Salmonirosea aquatica: one gene and its partner. The protein of the gene in region 2 interacts with the protein of the main gene of each other region in a pairwise test. Links are inferred from orthologs where the notes say so. Each region holds a gene or a part of one and is shown on either strand. Other genes may lie near its edges.

What was found. The genes of interacting proteins can lie anywhere in the genome.
Region 1: the proteins of ruvC (region 2) and ruvA interact in binary tests that used the Escherichia coli proteins (3 or more experiments, as listed by UniProt). The link is inferred for Salmonirosea aquatica from one-to-one orthologs.

Annotation. Positions count from the first base shown.
Region 1 is NZ_WHLY01000002.1:4,663,910-4,671,082, reverse strand. What follows is about bases 1,678-4,530. They hold ruvA (Holliday junction branch migration protein RuvA), read right to left. Parts: upstream 3,473-4,530; coding sequence 2,882-3,472; downstream 1,678-2,881. Other genes in these bases: GBK04_RS20315 (LysM peptidoglycan-binding domain-containing protein), read right to left, coding at 3,558-4,530; sov (T9SS outer membrane translocon Sov/SprA), read right to left, coding at 1,678-2,765. In the rest of the region: more of sov, read right to left, coding at 1-1,677; more of GBK04_RS20315, read right to left, coding at 4,531-5,336; Asp-tRNA(Asn)/Glu-tRNA(Gln) amidotransferase subunit GatA, read right to left, coding at 5,411-6,892; GBK04_RS20305 (Sec-independent protein translocase subunit TatA/TatB), read right to left, coding at 7,059-7,173. UniProt on the Escherichia coli protein: The RuvA-RuvB-RuvC complex processes Holliday junction (HJ) DNA during genetic recombination and DNA repair.
Region 2 is NZ_WHLY01000002.1:5,956,362-5,963,514, forward strand. The notes cover bases 2,332-5,164. They hold ruvC (crossover junction endodeoxyribonuclease RuvC), read right to left. Parts: upstream 4,126-5,164; coding sequence 3,538-4,125; downstream 2,332-3,537. Other genes in these bases: GBK04_RS25875 (thioredoxin domain-containing protein), read left to right, coding at 2,332-3,529; GBK04_RS25885 (lysylphosphatidylglycerol synthase domain-containing protein), read left to right, coding at 4,187-5,125; GBK04_RS25890 (glycosyltransferase), read left to right, coding at 5,118-5,164. Also shown: GBK04_RS25870 (T9SS type A sorting domain-containing protein), read left to right, coding at 1-1,458; more of GBK04_RS25875, read left to right, coding at 1,520-2,331; more of GBK04_RS25890, read left to right, coding at 5,165-5,864; GBK04_RS31130 (glycosyltransferase family 2 protein), read left to right, coding at 5,861-6,256; GBK04_RS25895 (polysaccharide deacetylase family protein), read left to right, coding at 6,318-6,941; GBK04_RS25900 (glycosyltransferase), read left to right, coding at 6,951-7,153.

The sequences.
Region 1 (7,173 bases), 1.3 Mb from region 2 along the record:
TCATCCGTAATAGTGGGCGGCCGCAAGCCCGCACCAAAACCCGTAAAAGCAAAAATATTGTCCACCGTATAGGCCGAAATCTTGGCTCGCCGGTAACCAAATTCGAGCGGATTGTCGGGGGTACCCTGGGGGTACTGCTGCGGCGTGCTACCCAGACGCCAGCGGGTGGGTTGACGGGTCAGGTCATAAATCGTGCGGGCCGCCTCGAAGTCGTCCACCAGCGAACGGTTGTTTACGCGCGGGGCTACTCCCGGAAACAGCTTAGCCACCTCGCCTTTGAACTGAATGCTGGAAGGTTCCTTGGTTTGGAGCAAGGGTAGCTTATCCAGAAACTTGGTCAGGAAGGGGGCATCCTTCCGGATATTGGCATCAAATCCCAGAATGGTATTGTTGGTGGGCTCATTGCCAATCGCCACGCGGGTCAGGAACCCAGCGGGGGTTTCGCGGTGGCGCATGGCGGTCATGCCGATGCTGATGTCGTTGTTCACAATATAATCCAGCCGCGTTCCGAAGAGTGACCGGATCTGGTTACTGAACATATCGGGACGCTCGAACTCAATGACAATTTCGCGGCCCGAGTTTAACACACTCGGATTCACCAGCCGTACCCGGCCAATCTGCGCTTCCACAATGAAATCGGTACCGGGCGACAGCGACACGCCTCCGGAGGTGACCGTCACCGACTCCTCCGACACGCCATAGGGTAGCTGCACGTCCGTACCGCCCGCCGACTGATAGGCTCCTTTCAAATAATACTTGTTGCGCTCGTTGATCTGCTGCGCGTCGATTTGGGTGGTACGGTACAGTTCATTGAAGACATACTTGTTGCGCAAAATATCCTCATCAGGATCGAAGTACTTCGCCAGATTCGATCCGAAGGGCTCCAGCACGGGAAAGAAAATGCGGCCCGTGCGGGAATCGATCGTGACGCCTTCGACAAAGTCAAAATTACCATCCGGCTGCAGGTCGTTCACCGGATTCAGGCGATCCAGCCCCACCACGCGCAGCAAGGGCTTGTTCTGCAAATTCCGGCCTTCCTGCAGGTTAGGATTATCGATTCCTGTCAGGTCATCCTTATAAATGATCCGAAGCTGAAATCCTTCCCGGTCGATCTGATTGGTTCCCAGAGAATATACGTTCTTCATCATCAGGTTCCACATCGGTAACTGCGTATTGTTCCGGATCGTGGAGGATTTCAGCAATTTCAACGCAATCACCTCATCATCACGGCGATTCTGGTAATCTTCCGTCAGTTCACCGACCTTATAAGACCGGCCGTTCAAGGTGTACTCATAAGCCACGGCCAGCACTTCATCGTTGCGCAGGGGTACCGTCAGCGACAGGTACCCTAGCTGGGGATTGAATTTGTACTCGCGCTCATTCATCAATCGCTTGGCACCGCGTAGTACCTCAAAGTCCACGCTTTTTTCCAAACCCAGATTACTGGTCAATTCGAACGTAGTACGATCGATTTGCCGGAAAGCTTCGTTTTCGCGCAATGTTTTATAAAGTCCGTTGGTTTCATTGTCAGCCGGAAGACGAGCGTTGATCGGCTGCAGGACAGGGTTGGCAGCCTTGTAGGGATTTGGCTCGCCGAGGTCGGCAAAAGCAGCCAGATTGCGCAACGACTCAGTGGTAGTGGTACGGTTGGTCACGTATACCTCCAAACGCGTGATCGTCACTCCCGATGTAATGACGGGCAAGGTTTTGAGCGAACTCTCGTAGATGTTTCTGAAATACTGTGATAGAAAAAAATGGCGGTTTTCGTCGTAGTTATCAACCCGGATCTCGAAATCTTTCGTTTGGGCACCACCCCGAAGCACAATCCGCTCCTTGCGGGAGCGTTGCTGTGAACCTACGAAAGTAGCATTAAGACGGCCGAACTGAAATTCGGCCTTGGCTCCGAACAAATTCTGGACACCCGGAATCAGCTGGCTGTTCAGGGGCCAACTGATGTTTCCAGCTTCGATTTTGCGCACCAGGCTTTCTTCGGGTGCTTTGTAGTTCAGCTTGAGGGCATTCTCAAAGTTGAAACTAGCCTTCGTGTCGAAGTTAGTCAGGAAGCCCAGCTTATCGCCTATTTTGGCGTTGAAATTGATGTTGATTTGCTCGTTGAAGATAAAGTTGGTGTTGCGCCGCTGCCGTACTGGTACCGCCGGATTATCAATAAACTGGTGCAAAACCCCAAAATCGAGCGCCACAAAGCCATTGGGCTTGAAATCCATAAAATTCTGTCCCAACAGTTTGTCCAGAGCGGGGGGCAAATCCAGCTTGGGCAACAACCCGCGCCCCCCCATGGCACTCTTGCCATCCAAACGCGCCGAATATTCACGCATGAGGGTTTCCAGGGCCCGCTTGCGCTGCATTTCGTTGTAAGTAGCCAGATCCATACTCTCTGTAGGACGGAAATCAAGGGTACCCTTGGGTGTAAGGACATCCTCGGCCACAATCACCCGGCCCGTACTGTCCAGGCGCATGGTGGTGGAAATATTGGCCGGATCTTTTAAGTAAAAGGAAGAGCGGGGCCGGGGCTCGGAAAAGCGGTTCCGGTAGTAGTCCTGCCAGCGCACGATGGGCTTTTTACCCGACTTTTTCAGATTATCACCCGTTGTATCGGCAACCGTCGTATCCAGCTGATAGGCCACAAACGGATCTCTTCCCGCCGAAACGGGAAGCTTAAGATCAACCGATGCACTGGCCAGCAGGTAGGCCCCGGCAGTGATGGTAACAGTCCGAACGAGTAGTTGGTAAATGGTTCCTGACAAAGCCTATTGCACTTGGTTAAAGAGGGTATGGTTCGTGGACTTGGGCAATCGTACTATCCACAAAACGGCCAAGACCTTACCAATATTCTACGGGTAAGGCAAAATTAAATCGATTCCTAACGAAGCGCCAATTTGATTAATTCTTCTACGGTAAGCTGATCGCCTTCACGCTTCAGAATGGTATCCAGGCTTTTTTCGGCCGAGGGTTTGGGAATACCCAGCGTGACCAGAGCGGCCAGTGCCTCGCTCCGTACCTGACCACCTGATATCCCCGCCAGAAAGGGAGCGGGTGACGTGAGTGAGTCTTTGCGCATTTTGTCCTTGAGTTCCAGAATAACGCGCTGGGCGGTTTTGGAGCCAATGCCCTTAATGGATTGTACCACCCGTAAATCTTCGTTCATAATGGCGTGGCGAATCTCGGACGACGACAGAGACGACAACATGACCAGGGCCGTGGCCGGACCCACCCCCGACACGCCCACCAGATCCAGAAAGAGTTTCTTTTCGTCGGGCTCCGCAAACCCGAACAGGATGTGAGCGTCGTCGCGGATGTTTAGAAACGTAAACACTTTACTCTTATCGCCCAGCTCCGGCAGGGCCGAGTAGGTCTGTAGGGATATGCGTACTTCGTAGCCCACCCCCTGCACGTCAATAATGGCATAAGCCGGGTCCTTGTAGGCGAGTTTTCCTTCCAGGTACGCAATCATTTCTTTTAGGCTTTTTTTGCAAGATAGTCACAAAAACACCACCCGCAAGGCCTTGCGGGTGGTGAATGGATGAGTTTGGTATTGATTATCCGGTGATCAAAAGTTTCATACCGGCGCGAATACTGTTGCTCTTCATGTTATTGGCATGCTTGATTTTATCAATAGTCAGACCGTATCGCTGCGAGATTGTCCACAGCGTATCGCCCCGCTGCACCGTATGGTACCGCGGCTTGATCTGTGGCGAGGTTTTCTTAGCCGAAGCCGCAACGGCTTGGCTATCCTTGGATAAGCCCGCCTTCGAAGGATTCGAAACCAGCAGTTTCTGTCCGGGCTGCAGGGTACCTCTGCCCAGTTCATTCCATTCTTTCAGTTCGTTGACCGTAACCCGGTAGCGATGGCCAATGGCCGTTAGGTTATCACCCCTCCGCACCACGTAGGTTATCGCTTTGGGAGCTACCGGGGCTTTGGCTGCTTTGGTGGTTTTCAGCTCAGGCTCTTCGTTCGCTGCTTCTTCGGCCTGTGCTACCATTTCTTCCGTAGAATCGGCGGTAGAGTCTACGGTTTCGGGTGCCGTATTCTTGGCCAGGATCACCTTCGCTTCGGTTTCCGGCTTGGCTACGGGCCGGGGTGCAACCCGTACCTTACGAATAATGGTCAGGCGTTGCCCGCGCAGCAGTTTGGTGCTCCGCATGCGGTTCCAGCGCTTCACCTCACTCATGCTTACCCCGTACCGGTTGGCCACGGACGAAAGAGTCTCGCCCCTGCGTACGGTATGGCTCAGGCGTTTGGAAACGTACTGGGCTTCTCCGTTATCATCCAGCGATGCCAACATGACATCCGAGCTCGTGCGCCTCGAGGCGGAATCCAGGATTGCCAGGCGGTTAGGCTTTATAACGGCAAATTTCTCGGAAGGTACCTTCAGGATAAAATTACGGGTGTAGTCCGGAAGTACCGTGTTGATAATCTGCGGATTCAACTTTTGGATCTCCTCCATGGTCACACCACTCAGGGAAGCGAATGTCGCCAGATTCAGATAACCGTTGACCTGAATAGTGTCCGCTACGGTGGGAAACTGGGTGTTCTGGGGTACGATGCCATGATCTTCACCGTAGTGCATCATGTAAAGAATGGCCACAAATTGGGGTACATAGCCACGCGTCTGCTTGGGCAGGGCATCGTACACCGACCAGAAAGTGTTTCCCCCGCTACGGCGCATGGCGCGCTTCACGTTGCCGGGACCGGCGTTATATGATGCAAGGGCCATTTCCCAATCCCCAAAAATAGTATACAACTGCCGAAGGTAGCGGCAGGCCGCTTCGGTGGATTTCTCAGGATCGAAACGCTCATCGATGTAAGAATCCTGCTTAAGTCCGAACTCCCGACCCGTAGCCCGCATGAATTGCCAGAGGCCGCCCGCACCCGCATAGGAAATGATCCGGGGATTAAGTCCCGACTCGATCATAGAAAGGTACTTGAGTTCGTCTGGCATGTTATACTTGGCCAGCGCTTTCTCGTAGATCGGAAAGTAAAGGTTTTTCTCCTCCATCATCCGGCGCGTAAAGTCCGGCTTGGTATAAATGAAGTACTCGACAAACTGATGGGAAACCTTGTGGTACACCAAGGGGATTTTCTTCTGCAGGCGGGCGAATCGTTCTTCAATCAGGTCGCCCGGAACCAAGTTGCCGGGGGTTACGATTTCGGGGAGTAAGTCCGTAGCCAGTCCGATGGTATCTGTTTCAAAATCCACCTCCTGCGTCTGCTGCTCCTGTTCTTCCTGCAAAGCGGCGGGGGCGGCCCAGGTGTTGGTGTTTAACATTCCGAGGGCAACTAGGGCCAGGCTGGCAACTCGCTTTACAATCTTCATCAGTGTCAGTAAAGTTTTGGTTAGACTTCTGTTTTGGGATTATATGCTTAGGTAAAGCACGTACTTATAATTAACTACTTCTCTTCCACCGGGAGATGCTTCTCAAACAGGCGATTCTCCTTCTCAGGGTTGCTAATGATTGTGGAAAGATGAGCCGAAAAAGCCAACAGATTTTCTTCGCTGAAGGCCCGACTCATGATCTGCAGGCCAATGGGCAATCCGTCCTCATCCAGGCCATTAGGAATTGAAATGGCGGGAACCCCCGCCACATTGGCCTGTACCGTAAATATGTCCGCTAAGTACATTTGCAAAGAATCTTCCATTTTCTCACCCAACCGGAAGGAGGTAGTGGGTGTCACAGAGGAAATCAGGAAATCATACTGGCTCAGCAGGCGCTCGGTTTCCTGGCGTATCAGTTTTCTAACGCGCTGCGCGCGGGTATAGTATGCATCATAGTAATTTGCACTTAATACAAAAGTACCAAGCAGAATGCGGCGCCGTACCTCGGCCCCAAAGCCTTCGGTGCGGGATTGTTTGTACAGGCTTTCCAGATCCACAACCTGTTCGCTGCGGTAGCCGTACCGCACGCCATCGAAGCGCGACAGGTTGGAGCTTGCCTCGGCGGTAGTCAGAATATAGTAGGTAGGCAGGCAGTATTTGAGTAGGGTCATGTCCACGGGCTCAACGCTGTGCCCCTGCTCCCGCAGCTCATCCAGTACCGCCTGAGTCCGCTGCCGGATCGCTGGAGCCACCGCTTCACTTTCCACCGACTCGCGCAGGTACCCTATGCGGGCTTGGCCTTCCCAGGCAAGCTTCTGGGAATAGCGGGGTACCTCACGCCCCGAAACCGTACTGTCGAATTCGTCGGGACCAGCCATCACTTCGAGCAAAAGCGCGGCATCTTCCACGCTTTTTGTAATCGGGCCAATGCAGTCAAAGGAGGAAGCGTAAGCAAGCAACCCCCAGCGCGATATCCGCCCGTAGGAGGGTTTCAGGCCCACGACCCCACAAAAGGCGGCGGGTTGCCGCACCGAGCCGCCCGTGTCGCTGCCCAGGGAGGCATGACACATGCCCGCCTGCACCGCAACGGCCGATCCACCCGACGAGCCGCCCGGCACCCGCTCCGGATCGGCGGTATTGCGCACCGGGCCAAAGTAGGAGCTCTCGTTGGAAGAACCCATTGCAAACTCGTCGCAGTTCTGACGGCCTATGATGATGGCGTCTTCGTCCAGGAGGCGCTGTACCGCGGTAGCCGTAAAAGGCGACCGGTACCCATTCAGGATCTTGCTGCCTGCCTGCACTCCGTGTCCGGACAGGCACAGCACATCCTTGATGCCCAGTACAAGGCCAGCCAGTCGGCCCGCTTCGTGGCGCGCCAGCCGGGCGTCTACTTCCAGAGCCCGCTGCCGGGCTTCTTCGGCGTAGACTTCCACAAAAGCGTTGAGGTGTTGATAGGTTTCGATGCGGGCAAGGTACTGCCCGACCAATTTCACACAGGTAGTGTTTCCTGCCCGCAGATCGTGCTGGAGGTCAGCAAGCGTCAGGTACTCTTTCAAGGGAAGCAATTTTTGGGGCAATAGCGGGCTTTTGATGCTCGGCAAACAGGAGGGCTATTGACCGGTAATTTTACAATGAAAAAAAATCAGAGCCGCTCTGGAATAGGCTTTTGATGGTCTAACCCAAATCGGCTCCTCAAGAAAAAGGGTCCTTGTACTGATTCGCTTATTTCATCGAATCTTCCATGCCCTTCTCAATATTCTCTTTCACATCTTTGGTCGCATTTTTGAACTCATTGATGCCCTGGCCCAGGCCACGCATCAGCTCAGGAATTTTCTTG
Region 2 (7,153 bases):
CGCCCCTTGAAACACGGTTTTAGTCACCTGGCCAATTTCAGTGGTTCGGAACCGAGCACTCTTCCGGTAAGTAAAAGAGCACTTCTGTGGAATAGTGTCGCCAGTATCGATGGTTCCGACCAGCCCTGGTCAGTGATTGGCCTGGAAAGCCCCTGGGGGAACGATACTACTCTGTACCGCAATCATTGGGCACAGTATCTGGGCCTATTGGCCAACAGCTTTGATGATTCCCGTACCAGCGGCATTCCTCGCGCCGATATAATTTGCCTGGATGTCGAACGCATGCACGAACTAGACCGCGATATCCTGGCGCTAAAAAACAATGACCGTATTCCCCAGGGGTACCGTAACCTGGCTGATAACACTTTCCTGAAAACCTACCAGGCGGACATCCGCTGGTGGTACACGGAATCGGCGCGCTACCTACGGAATCTGGGTTTGCCCTCGTCTACCAAACTAACGAGTTATAGCGACGTACCCGTGCGAGGTACCTGGCTCAATATTCCCAGCAACAGTTGGCAGGACTGGACCACAAATCCACAGCGTACCCACTACCTGATGCAAAACGAAGCGGGAAACATTGGGGGTACCTTTTACGAGCAGATGGATTTCCTTACTCCCTCGGCCTACTATTTTTATCCCTATGAGAACCCGCTGGGCAAGGAGTACCTGGCTTACCTTTTGTTCCAAATTGAAGTCAACCGGGCCTGGAGCAGCAAGGATATCATCCCCTTTGTCTGGCTTAGGTACCATAACAGTTTTAGCCCCGGATCGCCGATGATTCCGGCATTTATGGCCGAAGCCACGGCTATTTTTCCTTTTTTCTCGGGAGCCAAAGGATTATGGCTTTGGGAAAACAATTTCTATGAGAACAATGAACAGCAAAACTACGCCACCTACGAACATTTCATCTACGGTCTTTACCGCCTGTCGCGGTATGCCGATATGTTTCAGGGAGATTACGAACTAGTCATCCCTCAGTCGGCCCGTGACCACATGGAACAGCGTAATCCGATTTGGAGGGGGGTAGTAAAGGATGGAAAAATACTGATTGCCGCCCAAAACACCTACGCCACTGAGTCTCAGCAAACATCACTGACGCTTACCTACAAGCAGTGGACCAAAACGATAAACCTCAATGGCCACGAAGTGCTTCTGTGTCAATTTGACCTCTCCGATGTGGTTTCCTCTCTGGATTCTTCACTGGCCCTGACATCGGTTTTCCCCAATCCAACCCAGCGAACGATCTTTGTAAATCTGACGAGCCGCAGTACCCAAAGCGAGATACTCTTTGAATTGATAGACTTAAAAGGTACTGTGTTGAAGACCCTTACATCAAACACCTCGGTAGGAGATTCCCGCTATCGGTTTGATTTACCAGTAGTACCCAGAGGTACCTACCTGCTAAGGGTCAGTTCTGAAAGTTCTTCCATCACCAGGCATATTTTTATAGAATGAATGTAAGAGTTCCCAGGCTCAATAACCGGATTCTTTATTCATTTCCTCAACCCCTTTCACCATGAACCAACTAGCCACCGAAACCAGCCCTTACCTGCTTCAACACGCTCACAATCCAGTCGAATGGTACCCGTGGGGTGAAGCAGCTCTGGAAAAAGCCAAATCTCAGGATAAACCTATTCTGGTAAGTATTGGCTATTCGGCCTGCCACTGGTGCCATGTGATGGAGCGGGAGTGCTTCGAAGATCCGGGGGTAGCCGCCGTAATGAACGAGCATCTGGTATGCATAAAAGTTGACCGCGAAGAACGGCCCGATGTAGATGCTATCTACATGGATGCCGTACATTTAATGGGGGTTCGGGGCGGTTGGCCCCTGAATGTTTTTCTGATGCCCGACGCCAAGCCTTTTTATGGAGTCACCTACCTACCTCCGCAAAATTGGGTGCAGTTGGTCCGCAGCATTCAGAATGCTTTTACGAACCATCGTGCCGAATTGACCGCCTCCGCGGAAAGCTTTGCCCATAGCCTACAAACCGGCGAAATTGAAAAATACGGACTTTCACCTGAGCGGTCGGCCTATTCTGAAGATTTCCTTGATCGCATGTTCGAGGGACTGAAGCGGCAATTCGATACCGTGAATGGGGGTACCAACCGGGCACCCAAGTTTCCGATGCCCTCTATTTATAAATTTTTGCTTCGGTACTTCGATACCACGCAGAATCCCGAAGCCCTGGCTCAGGTAGAACTCACCCTAAACCGAATGGCTCTCGGTGGGATTTATGACCATGTAGGAGGCGGTTGGGCACGGTACTCGGTGGATGGAGAATGGTTTATTCCGCATTTTGAGAAGATGCTGTACGACAATGCCCAGCTGATTAGCCTGTATTCCGAGGCCTATTCGCTGACAAAAAATCCGCTCTACTCCGATCGGATTCGGCACACCCTGCTTTGGCTCACTTCCGAGATGCAGAGCCCGGAAGGTGGTTTTTATTCTGCCCTGGATGCCGACAGCGAAGGCGTAGAGGGCAAATACTACCTGTGGACGGCGGAAGAACTGCGGGAGGTACTGGGTGATGACCACGCCTGGTTCGCCAAACTCTATGACCTGAGTGAAAATGGAAACTGGGAACACGGCCTCAATCATCTGCACTTGACCCAAGACGCGAACATCGCCGCGCGTTTGAAAGGCATTTTTACCGAAAATTTTGAGAAAGACTACGCGGCGGTTCTGCAAAAACTGGCGATTCGCCGCTCCGAACGCGTCCGGCCCGGACTCGATGACAAAATCCTGGCTTCCTGGAACGGGCTCCTATTAAAAGGCCTTACGGATGCCTACCGGGCTTTAGGCGACGAAGCCATCCGCGATACTGCCCTCTACCTGGGTGAATTTCTGCGGGATAAGTTCATTGAAGAGGGTACCCTATGGCATAGCTATAAGGAAGGCAAGAGAAAAATCAATGGTTTTCTGGAAGATTATGCCGCGGTGAGCGATGGCCTATTGGGTTTGTACCAGATCACTTTCGACGAAACATGGCTCCGCCTGGCCGAGAACCTGCTCGATCAAACAATCGAAAATTTCTATGACCCATCGGACGGTTTGTTCTTTTTCACCGACGCCAAGGCCGAAGCACTGATTGCCCGCAAAAAAGAAATCTTCGATAATGTAATCCCCAGTTCCAATTCTCTGCTGGCGCAAGCTTTGTATCAAGCCGGACTTTTGCTCGATCGCACCGACTTTATCGACATGGTCGATAAAATGTTAGGTACCCTGGATAAGATTCTGGAATCAGACATTCAAGTGGCCACCAACTGGGCTGCTCTTTACTCCCAACGCGTAAACCCAACAGCAGAAGTCGTAATTACTGGTCCTGAGGGTGAGGCAATTAGAAAAGATTTTGATCGATATTTTGTCCCCAATAAAATAGTAGCGGGGTCCGCGGAAACTTCCAACCTACCGTTGCTCGAAGGTCGAACACCGTTAGATATGCAAACTTTTATTTACATCTGCTTCAATAAAACCTGCCAATTACCCGTCAAAACGGTTGAGGAAGCCTTGGCCTTGCTGTCCTAGGAACCTGGCTACTTCAAGCGGTCGGGATTCTCACTGACGAAGGCCCCCCATCCCCCTTTCTTATCTTTTTTGGTGGAGGTGGAGGAAGCAGGAGAATTGGCGTGGTAATGATGACAAATCGCAATCGCTATACCGTCGGTGGCATCCAGAAACTCCCGGTTGAGTTCCATTTTGAGAATATTCTCCAGCATGTAAGCCACCTGCTCTTTGGATGCATTTCCGTTTCCGGTCACCGATTGCTTCACTTTTTTGGGCGAGTACTCCACAATCGGTATATCCCGAGCCAGAGCAGCGGCCATGGCAACCCCCTGAGCCCGCCCCAGTTTCAGCATGGATTGGGCATTCTTACCGTAGAAGGGGTCCTCGATAGCCATTTCGTCTGGAAGGTACTCCTCAATGAGTTGGGTGATGCGTTCGAATATTTTCTTCAATTTCAATTCATGGGTCGTATATTTGTTCAACTTAATGACCCCGTATTGTACCAGTTCGATTTGTACGTTTTTGATAAGAATCACCCCGTAACCCATTACCTGGGTACCTGGATCTACCCCAATTATTATTTTTTCGCTACTCTTCGGCTTCCCTTGGCTCATCATGCTGCAAGATAGACAACTGCTACCACCAAAAGAAAAAAGCATTCAATCAAATGCTTGGCTTTTGGCGAAGTGGATCGTCACGTTACTCATCCTGAGCTATATCTACGCCACTTTCCAGAAAGAACAAAAGGGAGTCAGGGACATTGGTGTCGTGCTTCACTCCATTTTTATTCTTCCGAATCGCTTTGTTCTGGGCATACTCTTCTTTTTAGTTCCCATCAACTGGATGCTGGAAAGTCTGAAATGGAAATTTCTGGCTCAAAAAGCGGTCTCGCTCGATTTCCGGGAAGCTTTCCGGAGTACCCTGGCCGGCCTGGCCGTGGGGGTGGCAGTCCCCGCCCAATTGGGGGATACGCTGGGCCGAATCACCTCACTGCGTTCGGACAAACGGCTCAAAACACTGGGTGCCGCGCTGGTTTCCAATGGCATTCAATTTTACATTTCGGTGCTGGGGGGTACCTTAGGCTGGTTGCTGGCTTCTACTCTGCCCTTTTCCCCACCTTACGATGTGATGATGGAATTCCTGCTGGTACTTATTGTGCTAGGCGGTATCGGGGTCGGTATATTTCGTCGAAAAATTACCGGTTGGCCCGCCAAAAGGCAATGGGCAATAAAGTTTAAAGAAAATATACAGGTGATCAACCTATATACCGGCAGAGATCTTACCCTTGCCCTGGGATTGGGAGCTCTGCGGTATGCCGTATTTGTCGCACAATTCGCTCTGGCCCTTTCCCTGTTCGACCTTCCTATCCCCTTCCTCAATTTAATTCGTTGTGTAAGCCTGATCCTCTTGGCCAAAACCCTGCTACCCGCCATCAATGTGCTGGGCGATCTGGGGCTTCGTGAATTTACGGCCTTGCTGGTATTTGAACCCTACGGCCTGGCCAGCGAAAAAATCATTGCCGCCACTTTTTTAATATGGCTGATAAACATTCTAGGGCCGTTACTTGTAGGCGTCTTTTTGATTTGGAAGCACCAATGGAACGCCCGCTATGAATGATAAGGTTTTTTATATCCTTGAATTCCTGGAAGCTACCTACGCCCTTTTCACCTTGGTGCTTTGTCTGTTATGGCAGAAAATCCACTCCCCGTGCGTCCGAGGCACTAAGCCACTTCCCAGGATTTCGGTGATCATTCCCGTGCGTAATGAAGCCAGCCATATAGGTACCTTGTTAAAAGACTTGAACCACCAATCGTACGATCCCAATCTTTTCGAAGTGTGGGTGGTGGACGATGAGTCTTCCGACAAGACTGCCTACATCGTAGAAACCTTTGCTAAAAATTCTTTGATCCGACTGCAGCTCATTACTGCTCCGGCGTCTACGCTGCCCTCTTCTCCGAAAAAACGAGCCATTCAGGCAGCCATTTCTCGGGCAACCGGTGATTTAATAGTCACTACGGACGGCGATTGCCGGGTTGGCCCCGATTGGCTGGCCACTCTGGCTTATTCGTACCAGTCTGGACAGGCCAAGTTGCTGAGTGGCCCGGTGACTTTTACATCCGAACGCACTCTGGCGGATCATTTACAAACCGTGGAGTTTTCCAGCCTGATCGGCAGTGGGGCCGCCGCCATAGCCGCCGGTACACCTACCTTATGCAATGGTGCCAATCTGGCTTACGAGAAAAAGGCATTTGAGGAAGTCGGTGGGTTTGCCGGAAACGAGCATCTTGCTTCGGGCGATGATGAATTCCTTATGCATAAAATTGCCGCCCGATTTCCGGGGGGGGCATGTTTGTGAAAGATCCCCGAGCCACAGTCCGTACGACTTCTCACGCTACCTGGCGGGGCTTTTATCAGCAGCGTAAGCGCTGGGCCAGCAAGTGGAAGCATTACCAGAATCCCGTCAGCATTTTTTTGGCGCTTTATGTATTCAGTTGCAATGCAGCTCTCTTACTGGGTATCGTGCTGGGTTTGTCTGGCTTTTTATCGTGGAACGAGTTTATTGTCATTGTATTGACCAAATGTCTTCCCGAGTGGTTGTTCATCGGAATGGTGCTTCTGTTTCTGGAAAAACCCAAATCCTTGTTTTATATACCTCTGGTTCAATTAATATACCCAGTCTATGTTACTTTTTTTGGGCTTGTCGTACAGCAACCTACCTATGTGTGGAAAGGCCGTAAATTGCGCTAACCAAGAGGTAACTGTTCTATTTCATTGGCAGTTCCCTAAATAATTTTTCAAGAATAACGACGTGTTCCTGCATTACTCCCCCTTCTGGCTAAAGGCACTGTACCCCTCCTATCGGTGGCGGGTACCTACTTCGGAAAAGAAGTTGTACCTGACATTTGACGATGGGCCCATTCCCGAAGTAACCGAAACCGTGTTGGAAACCTTACGAGATTTCCGGGCAAAAGCTACATTTTTCTGCATTGGCGATAACGTGCGCAAGCATCCCGAACTGTTTAAAAAAGTACTCGCAAAGGGGCATTTGGTTGGGAATCATACCTACAATCACCTAAATGGCTGGAAAACCGCCGATTTCGACTACTTGGCCAATATCCGGCAATGCGGCGAACTACTTCCGGTTAAAACGAAATTATTTCGCCCACCTTACGGTCGGGTCAGACGCTCCCAAGCCCGGGAAATCATGAAAAACAATACCATTGTGATGTGGGATGTGTTGAGCGGCGATTTTTCTCAGGACATCTCGCCTGAAACTTGCCTGCGCAAAACCATTCAATACACCCGCCCGGGTTCCATTCTACTGTTTCACGACAGCCTGAAAGCCCGCCGCAATATGGATTATACCGTGCCGAGGGTGCTGGATCATTTCAGTAATCTGGATTACCGGTTTGAGGTACTTCCCACCATTTGAGCCGCCGGTATGGTAGAAAATACATGGGTTTCAAAAAAAGTAAGTGTGCTGCTGGCCGCCCGCAATGAGGAAGACTCCATACTCCGATGCCTGCAGGCCCTGGAACAATTGAATTTTCCCAAAGCCCAGCTCGAAATCCTGATCGGAAACGACGATTCCACGGATGATACCGAACAGATCGTGTTGGATTTCATTCAGGATAAATCCCATTT